DNA from 3 places in the Glycomyces sp. NPDC048151 genome. Region 1 is predicted to be linked to each of the others. Evidence: predicted binding sites of a transcription regulator. Region 1 holds the regulator's gene; each other region holds the start of a gene.

The links. The regulator HrcA, encoded in region 1, represses chaperone genes, less so after heat shock. The targets are predictions, from matches to a motif close to CTTAGCACTCNCNNNNNGNGAGTGCTAAG.
Region 2: groES (co-chaperone GroES) is a predicted target of HrcA. The motif match lies at 2,022-2,050, and genes of this name have one in related genera.
Region 3: groL (chaperonin GroEL) is a predicted target of HrcA. The motif match lies at 1,683-1,711, and genes of this name have one in related genera.

The regions. Positions count from the first base shown of each region.
Region 1 is NZ_JBIDBB010000003.1:18,852-22,125, reverse strand. It holds gene dnaJ (molecular chaperone DnaJ) at 1-953, opposite strand, end outside; gene hrcA (heat-inducible transcriptional repressor HrcA) at 969-1,985, opposite strand; gene ACGGCP_RS06715 (CapA family protein) at 2,096-3,220, opposite strand.
Region 2 is NZ_JBIDBB010000007.1:219,139-222,412, reverse strand. It holds gene groL (chaperonin GroEL) at 1-1,534, opposite strand, end outside; gene groES (co-chaperone GroES) at 1,589-1,888, opposite strand; gene ACGGCP_RS18495 (methyltransferase domain-containing protein) at 2,117-3,271, shown strand; gene ACGGCP_RS18490 (HigA family addiction module antitoxin) at 3,268-3,274, opposite strand, start outside.
Region 3 is NZ_JBIDBB010000007.1:13,199-16,472, forward strand. It holds gene ACGGCP_RS17500 (peptide MFS transporter) at 1-511, opposite strand, end outside; gene ACGGCP_RS17505 (hypothetical protein) at 680-1,615, shown strand; gene groL (chaperonin GroEL) at 1,840-3,274, shown strand, end outside.

The sequences.
Region 1 (3,274 bases):
CCGCGCAGGCGCGGGACGCCGTGGCCGCGGACCTTCTTGATGGTGCCGGGCTGCGTGCCTGCGGCGACCTCGACTTCGACCTGGTCGTCGAGGGTGTGGATGTTGAGCTTGGTGCCGAGCGCGGCCTGCGTCATGGGGACGCGGACGCGGCAGCGCAGGTCGGAGCCTTCGCGGGTGAAGACCTCGTGGGGCTTCTCGTGGACCTCGACGTAGAGGTCGCCGGCGGGCCCGCCGCCGGGGCCGACTTCGCCTTCGCCGGAGAGGCGGATGCGCATGCCGTCCTCGACGCCGGCGGGAACCTTCACGGTGATCCGGCGGCGCGAGCGCACGCGGCCTTCGCCGCCGCACTTGCGGCACGGGTCGGTGATGATGGTGCCGTAGCCGGAGCAGGCCGAGCACGGGCGCGCGGTACGCACCTGGCCGAGGATCGTACGCTGTACGACTTGGACCTCGCCGGAGCCGCTGCACGTGGAGCAGGTCTGCGGTTCGGCGTCGCCTTCGGTGCAGGAGCCGTTGCAGGAGTCGCAGAGGATCGCGGTGTCGACGGTGAGCGTCGACTCGGTGCCGAACGCGACTTCTTCGAGGTCGAGGTCCAGGCGCAGCAGCGCGTCGTTGCCAGGGCGGGTGCGCGAGCGCGGGCCGCGGCGGCCGAAGCCGCCCATGGAGCCGCCGAAGAAGGCGTCCATGATGTCCTCGAAGCCCATGAAGGGCGCGCCGCCGCCCGCTGCGCCGCCTCGGGCGAACGGGTCGCCGCCGGCGTCGACGATCGCGCGCTTCTGCGGGTCCATGAGGACCTCGAAGGCGGCGTTGATCTCCTGGAGGCGCTCTTGCGCGTCCGGTTCGTCGCTGACGTCGGGGTGGTACTTGCGCGCCAGCTTCCGGTACGCCTTCTTGAGTTCGTCGTCGGTGGCGTTCCGGTCGACGCCGAGAATGCCGTAGTAGTCCTTAGCCACGTGCGCTCTGTCCTGTCAGCGGTTCTGTTCCAAAATCTCGGACACGTACCGGGCGACGGCGCGGACGGCCGCGATCGTGCCCGGGTAGTCCATGCGGGTGGGTCCGAGGACGCCCATGTGGCCGACCACCGAACCCGGTCCGTATCCGGCGGTGACCACGGTGGTCTCGCGGAAGTCGTCGAGGTTGTTCTCGTCGCCGATGCGCACCGTCAGGAGCGCGTTGGAGTCGGCGCGGCCCAGCAGCTGCATGAGCACGACCTCCTCCTCGAGGGCTTCGAGGATGGGCCGCAGGGACCCGGCGAAGAAGTTCCCGGGGCGCGTCAGGTTCGCGGCGCCCGCGACGGCGACGCGCTCCTCGGTGCGCGCCACGACCGTGTCCAGGAGCACGCGCGCCAGCGCGGAGGCGGTGGCGTGCTGCTCGGGGCGGGCGAGCCCTGCGAGGTCGGCGATGATGCGCGGGGCGTCGGCGAGCGGTTTGCCCTGGAGCTGCTCGTTGACGAGGCGGCGCAGGTCGAGGACGTCGTCCTCGCTGAGTTCGGCGGGCATCTCGACGTAGCGCTGCTCGACGCGGCCGGTGTCGGTGATCATGACGACCATGAGCCGGGTGGGCGTGAGCGAGACGAGTTCGAGGTGGCGGACCGAGGAGCGGTTGAGGCTCGGGTACTGGACGACGGCGACCTGGTGGGTGAGCTGGGCGAGCAGGCGCACGGTGCGGGTGACGACGTCGTCGAGGTCGATGGCTTCGGAGAGGAAGCGGTGGACGGCGCGGCGCTCGGCGGCCGAGAGCGGTTTGATCTTGCCGAGGCGGTCGACGAAGAGGCGATAGCCCTTGGCGGTCGGGATGCGCCCGGCCGAGGTGTGGGGCTGCTGGATGTATCCGGCCTCTTCGAGGTAGGCCATGTCGTTTCGCACGGTGGCTGCGGAGACGCCGAGGGCGTGGCGCTGCGAGACGGCTTTGGAGCCGACGGGCTCCTGAGTGGCCACGTAGTCCTCGACGATGGCGCGCAGCACTTCGAGTTTGCGATCGTCCATCGCCGCCACGTCCCCTCCGTCGTTCGGTGTGCCCCGGACCGGACCCGGGTTCAGTCGGCCGGACTCAAGTCTGGCACTCCCGGTCCGGGAGTGCCAGTCTACGTGTGCGGTCAGGCGGAGGGGATGACGAGCGCGCCGTCGTCGCCGACGGTCACTCCGGCGTCCCCGAAGTCGTCGGCGAGTTCGTTGAAGTCGTCGAACGCGCCGTTGTCCTCGTCGGGCTGGGGGTAGCCGTCGCCGTCCATGCGGGTGGCGGTGACGTTGGCGGCGGTGAGGGTGCCGTCTTCGCGGATGGTGACGGTGAGCACGGCGGAGCGGCCGAGGGGGCCGTCGGTGGCGAAGAGGCCTTGGCCGCCGCCGAAGTTGCCGAGGGAGTGGACGATGAGCTTGCCGTTGTACCACTCGATGCCGCGCAGGACGTGCGGTCCGTGGCCGACGAAGATGTCGGCGCCGTTGTCGATGCAGGTGTGGACGAATTCGCGGGTGTTGCCGCGGTCTTCGCCGATGTAGTTCTCGACGCCTTCGGGGACGTGCCGGTGGTCGGTGCCTTCGGCGCCGACGTGGGCGGTGGCGACGACGATGTCGGCCTGTTCCTTGGCGGAGGCGACGAGCGCGGCGACGGCGTCGAGGTCGCGCAGGTCGGTGTAGAAGCTGTAGGGCGCGAAGCCGACGATGCCGACGGTGAGACCGCTCTCGGTCTCGACGAGGCAGACCTCGTCTTTGATGCCGCTGACCTGCATGCCTGCGGCTTCGGCGGCGTCCTGGGTCTCGGTGGCGCCGTCGGGTCCGGCGTCCCAGCCGTGGTTGTTGGCCTGGTTGAGGACGTCGAATCCGGCGTCGGCGAAGACCTGGGCGTATTCGCCGGGGAGGCGGAAGTAGGTGCACTCGCCGCCGCCGCACTTGTCGAACTCCTGGGTGGAGAGGGCGCCTTCGAGGTTGGCGATGACGACGTCGCCGTGGAGGAGGTCGGTGACGCCGCTGAAGAAGCTCGCGCCGTCGTCGGAGGCCATCTGGTTGGGGTAGGAGCCGGGCATGGTGTCGCCCACGTGCGTGATGGTGATCTCGCGGGGTTCGGGCGAGGGGGCCTCGGAGGTGGGCTCTTCGGCGGCCTGGCCGCCTTCGTCCTCGACGGGGGGCGGCTCTTCCTCGCCGCAGGCGGCGGCCGCGGCGAGTCCGGCGGCGGAGGCGGCGACGAGCAGGCCGCGGCGGCCGAGTGTGGGCGTTGCTGTGCGCATGGGTGCGGGCTCCGGGTGGTGTTCGTTATTGGGGGGTCCGTGCGCGGACGTCAC
Region 2 (3,274 bases), on a different contig from region 1:
GCATGCCGACGATCGAACCGGCGTTGAGCAGCGCGTTGCGGGTGACCTTCACCGGGTCGAGGATGCCGGCCGCGACCAGGTCCTCGTACTCGCCGGTGGCGGCGTTCCAGCCCTCGCGCCAGCCCTTGCCCTGGACCGAGTTCACGATCACGTCGCCCGACTCGCCCGCGTTGACCGCGATGCGGCGCAGCGGCTCGGACAGCGCCTCCTCGACGATCTTGAGGCCCACGCGGGCCTCGGCGTCGTCGAGCTCGATCTTCTCGAGCACGGAGATCGCGTGCACCAGGGCCGCGCCGCCGCCGGCGACGATGCCCTCCTCGACCGCGGCCTTGGTCGCGTTGACCGCGTCCTCGATCCGGTGCTTGCGCTCCTTCAGCTCGACCTCGGTGGCCGCGCCGACCTGGATCACGGCCACGCCGCCCGAGAGCTTCGCGAGGCGCTCCTCGAGCTTCTCGCGGTCCCAGGACGACTCGGTCGTGGAGGCCTGCTGCTTGATCTGCGCGATGCGGGCGTCGACGGTCTCCTTCTCCCCGGCGCCGTCCACGATCGTGGTGGCGTCCTTGGAGACGGTGACGCGGCGGGCCCGGCCCAGGTGCGACAGGTCGGCGGCCTTGAGCTCGAGGCCCACCTCGGAGGAGATGACCTCGGCGCCCGTGAGGGCCGCGATGTCGCCCAGGATGGCCTTGCGGCGGTCGCCGAAGGCCGGGGCCTTGACGGCGCACACGCGCAGGGTGCCGCGCAGGGCGTTCACCGTCAGGGTCGCGAGGGCCTGGCCCTCGACGTCCTCGGCGATGATCAGCAGCGGCTTCGAGGTCTCGACGACCCGCTCCAGCACCGGCAGCAGCTCCTCGATGGAGCCGACCTTGGCGTTGGTGATGAGGATGTACGGGTCCTCGAAGACCGTCTGGCGCGAGTCCTGGTCGGTGATGAAGTTCGGCGAGATGAAGCCCTTGTCGAACTGCATGCCCTCGGTGACCTCGAGGACCGTCTCCAGGCTGGAGCCGTCCTCGACCGAGATGACGCCCTCGGCGCCGACCACGTCCATCGCCTTCGCGATGAGCTCGCCGATCTCCGGGTCCTGCGCCGAGACGGCCGCGACCTGCGCGATGTGCTCGTGCGAGTCGATCTGGATGGCCTGGGCCAGCAGCTCGTCGGACACGGCGTTCGCCGCGGCCTCGATGCCCCTGCGGATCGCGATCGGGTTCGCCCCGGCCGTGACGGCCTTGATGCCCGCGCGGCTCATCTTCTGCGCCAGCACCGTGGCGGTGGTGGTGCCGTCGCCCGCGACGTCGTTCGTCTTGGTCGCGACTTCCTTGACCAGCTGCGCGCCGAGGTTGGCGTACGGGTCGGCGAGCTCGATCTCCTTGGCGATCGTCACGCCGTCGTTGGTGATCAGCGGCGCGCCAAAGGAGCGCTGGAGGACCACGTTGCGGCCCTTCGGGCCCAGCGTGACCTTGACGGTGTCGGCGAGGTGGTCGATGCCGTGCAGCAGGTTGTGCCGCGCGTCCTCGGCGAAGTTGAGAATCTTCGGCATGGTTTCCCTTCCTAAGACACGAAAGGGCCCTTCAGGTGAAGGGCCCGATGCGTGCTAGTTCTCGACGACCGCGAGGACGTCGCGCGAGGACAGGACCAGGTACTCCTCGCCGTTGTACTTGACCTCGGTGCCGCCGTACTTGGAGTAGATGACCACGTCGCCGACCTTGACGTCGATCGGGAGGCGGTTGCCCTTGTCGTCGAAGGCGCCCGGGCCGACGGCCAGGACGGTGCCCTCCTGGGGCTTCTCCTTGGCGGTGTCCGGGATGACCAGACCGGAGGCGGTGGTGGTCTCGGCCTCGTTGGCCTGGACAACGATGCGGTCGCCCAGCGGCTTGATGGCAGCCTTGCTCACTTGGTTTCTCCAAACCTTCGTGTTCAATACGGATGTGCGCCACGACGGCGCGGGTCTCGTCGTCGCGGGTGCCGAGGCACCGGCCCGTGGCTGTTGGCACTCTCGCATCGAGAGTGCCAAGCCGATCATAGCGCTTAGCAATCTCGCCCTGCGAGTGCTAAGACGTAAGTTAGTTCGCCCAGGTGGGGACCGTCAACACCGGGTTCCGAAGGTCATACCATGAGGCACGTGGACACCAGCCTGCTCGCCGCCCTCAGGGCCCGCCCCGAGCTCCAGACCCAGGCCGCCGACGCCCTGCGCAGCGACGGCGACCGGGCGCCGCTGACGCTGCGGAAAGCGGGCGTGGAACCCGGTCTCGCGGCGGCGGCGCTCACGCTCGCCGATCTGCGGGAGAAGGCCCGGGGAAAGTTCGGCGAACGCGCGGCGAACCTGTACTTCACGCGGGCGGGACTGGAGCAGGCCACGCGGTGGGTCGTCGCAGAGCGGCGGGCGGCCCGGTTCGCGCGGCACGCCGGGGCGGTGACGGACCTGTGCTGCGGGCTCGGGACGGAGGCCCTGGCGTTCGCCGAGGCGGGCCTGCGCGTCGAGGCGGTGGACATGAGCGAGACGACGGCTGAGTACGCGCGGGCGAACGCCGAGGCTGCGGGCGTTCAGGTCGCGGTCGAGGTTGGCGACGCCCTGAAGACGCCTTTGGCCGAGTCGGCTTTCGCCGACCCTGCGCGGCGATCCGGCTCGACCAGGAACTTCAACCCGGCCGACTACTCCCCGCCGCTCGGCGCGCTCCTGAAGCACATGGCCGGGGCCCGGTACGCGGCCGTCAAGCTCGGACCGGGCATCGACCACGCGTGGATCCCCGAAGGGGCCGAAGCGGAGTGGGTCTCGGTCGACCGGGACGTGGTCGAGGCGTGCCTGTGGCTGGGCGAGGCGGCCGAGGTGACTCGTCGAGCGAGCCTGTGCAAGGCGGGCGAGTGGCACGAGCTGACCGGCAGCGGCGAGGAGAAAGCACCGGTCGGCGAAGTAGCGGCGTACCTCTACGAGCCGGACGGCGCGGTGATCCGGGCCGGTCTGGTGGCCGAACTGGCGGAGCAGTTGGAAGCCCACACCGCGAACGAGACGATCGCCTACCTCTACAGCGACCGGCTCATCGAGACCCCGTTCGCCAGGGCCTGGAAGGTCGAGGAGGTCTGGCCGCTGCACCCGAAGAAGCTCAAGGCGCTGCTAGCGGAGCGAGGCATCGGCCGCCTCACGATCAAGCAGCGCGGAACGGGCATCGACCCGGCTGCGCTGAGAAAGCAACTGAAGCTGAAGGGCCCCAACGAAGCAACCCTGGTAGCGACCCGCATAGGCGAATCCCACACGGCGCTGCTCTGCCAAGAGGCCTAAGCG
Region 3 (3,274 bases), on a different contig from region 1:
CGAGGAACGCGCCGAGGTTGATGCCCATGTAGAACACGGAGAACCCGGCGTCGCGGCGCGCGTCGGTGTCGTCGTCGTAGAGCTTGCCGACCATCACCGAGATGTTCGGCTTCAAGAGGCCCGAGCCGGCCACGACCAGGAACAGGCCGAAGAACACCGTCGCCGGGTTCGAGACGGGGATGGCCATGGAGATGTGCCCGGCCATGATGATGATGCCGCCGATGAGGACGCCGCGCCGCGGCCCCAGGATCCGGTCGGCCAGCCACCCGCCGGGCAGCGCCGTCAGGTACACCAGGCCCGAGTACAGCGACGCGATCGGGACGGCCACGGTGTCGGAGAGCCCGAGGCCGTTCTGCGCGGTGTCGGCGACGAGGAACGTGAGCAGGATGCCCTGCAGGCCGTAGAAGCTGAACCGCTCCCACATCTCGGTCCCGAAAAGGACGGCCAGGCCGCGGGGATGCCCGAAGAAGGTCTTCTCGCGGCCGACGGGTCGCGTCTCGCGGTGGGACATCGGCGCTCCCAAAGTGGTCGGCTGACCGGCGCGACGTGCGCCGATACCTGCGTACGCTAGTGGCTCGCGCACCGCCAGGCAGGCGAACGCGCGAACGTGTCATCCCCGAACGGATGCGTTGCAGCCGTTTGTCTGATATGCGCCTTTCGCTGGTCTACGATCCGGCCTATGAGCGACGATCCATACTGGAACTCCGGCCAGGGCGAGCCCTCCGGCCGCTTCTCCGGCGGCGACCCCCTCGTGACCGACACCTTTGAAGGCTGGTGGCACGCCTCCATGGACGTCGTCCAGCGCTCCTGGCGCACCGTCGGACTCATCCTCCTCATCGGCGTCGTCCTGCCCCGCTGGATCCTCGGCGCCTACAACAACACCGTCCGCACCCCCGACATCGAAGTGACCGACACCGACTGGGGCACCATCGTCCGCGCGATGAGCCCCAGCGCCGCCGTCGCCGTCATCGGCGCGATCCTCACCCTCGCCGTCCTCTACGTCTCCGGCTCCGCCGCCCTCGCCGCCGTCCGCACCGCCGCCGCCGAAGCCGCAGGCGGGTTCCTCGCCCTCGGCGAGGCCTTCTCCTTCGGGTTCAAACGCGGCGGCAGGTTCTTCCTGTGGCTCCTGCTCGCCTGGCTCACCATCGCCGCCGGCCTCGTCCTGTGCGTCCTGCCCGGCCTGTGGGCGATCTTCGCGCTCAGCCTCATGGCCCCCGCCGCCGTCTTCGAAGCCCGCCGCAGCCCCTACGCCCGCTCCATCCAGCTCACGCACTCCGCGTTCTGGGCCGCCCTGGGCCGCATCTGCATCGTCGTCCTCGTCGCCTTCGCCGCCAACCTCGTCATCGGCCTCGTCGGCGTCCTCCTCGCCGGGATCTGGCACGGCCTCTTCGCGCCCTGGCTCGCCGCCGCCTTCACCATCCTCACCGAAGCGGTCATGGCCCTGCTCCTGCTCGTGCCCATGATCTGGATCCTCGCCGCGTCCCTGTGCACCTACGCCTGGCTGCGCGGCCGCGCCGAATCCGTCTCCGCCACCTCCCTCTCCGCCGAGGCCGCGGGCGTCGCCGTCGACCCGGCCGACCCCGGCGAGCCCGGACATCCCATGCCGAACGAGTAGCAAGACGCGGCGAGGCCCGGGCTCCGGCCCGGGCCTCTTGCTTTTCACCACGTGTTCCGCGCCCCGGATTGGCACTCTCAAGGCGAGAGTGCTATACCTGGAGCTGGCACTCGCACCTGGCGAGTGCTAACGCGATGAGGTGGTCGAGCCTGAACAGGTTCACCGTCGCGGGAATGCCGCCTCAGCGTCGACCACGAACGTTATCCGAAAGGAAGCCATCGACCATGGCGAAGATGATCGCATTCGACGAGGAGGCTCGCCGCGGGCTCGAACGAGGCATGAACACCCTCGCCGAAGCCGTCAAGGTGACCCTCGGCCCGAAGGGCCGCAACGTGGTGCTCGACAAGAAGTGGGGCGCCCCGACGATCACCAACGACGGTGTCTCCGTCGCCAAGGAGATCGAGCTCGAGGACCCGTACGAGCGCATCGGCGCCGAACTGGTCAAGGAAGTCGCCAAGAAGACCGACGACGTCGCCGGTGACGGCACCACCACCGCCACCGTCCTCGCCCAGGCCCTCGTCAAGGAAGGCCTCCGCGCGGTCGCCGCCGGCGCCAACCCGATCGCCATCAAGAAGGGCATCGAGAAGGCCGTCGCCGCCGTCGTCGAGCACCTCCAGTCCACCTCCACCGAGGTCGAGACCGAGGAGCAGATCGCCTCCACCGCCTCGATCTCCGCCGGTGACGTCACCGTCGGCGCCATCATCGCCGAGGCGATGGAGAAGGTCGGCAAGGAAGGCGTCATCACCGTCGAGGAGTCGAACACCTTCGGCCTCGACCTCGAGCTCACCGAGGGCATGCGCTTCGACAAGGGCTACCTGTCCGGTTACTTCGTGACCGACCAGGACCGCATGGAGGCCGTGCTCGAGGACCCGTACATCCTCGTCGCCAACCAGAAGATCTCCGCGGTCAAGGACCTCCTCCCGACCCTGGAGAAGGTCACCCAGACCGGCAAGCCGCTCCTCATCATCGCCGAGGACGTGGACGGCGAAGCCCTCCCGACCCTCGTCGTCAACAAGATCCGCGGCATCTTCAAGTCGGCCGCCGTCAAGGCCCCCGGCTTCGGCGACCGCCGCAAGGCCATGCTCGGCGACATCGCGATCCTCACCGGCGGCCAGGTCATCTCCGAGGAGATCGGCCTCAAGCTCGAGAACACCGACCTGTCCCTCCTCGGCCAGGCCCGCAAGGTCGTCATCACCAAGGACGACACCATCATCGTCGACGGCGGCGGCGAGGAAGACGCGATCCAGGGCCGGATCAACCAGATCCGCGCCGAGATCGACAACTCCGACTCCGACTACGACCGCGAGAAGCTGCAGGAGCGCCTCGCGCGCCTCGCCGGCGGCGTCGCCGTCATCAAGGTCGGCGCGGCCACCGAGGTCGAGCTCAAGGAGCGCAAGCACCGCGTCGAAGACGCCGTGCGCAACGCCAAGGCTGCCGTCGAAGAGGGCATCCTCGCCGGCGGCGGCACCGCGCTGGCCCAGGCCGGCGCGATCGCCTTCGACAAGATCGAGGCCGACGGCGACGAGGCGACCGGTGTCGAGATCGTGCGCCGCTCGCTCGGCGCCCCGCTGCGCGCCATCGCCGAGAACGCCGGCCTCGAAGGCGGCGTCGTGGTGGAGAAGGTCCGCGACCTGCCCACCGGCCACGGCCTGAACGCCG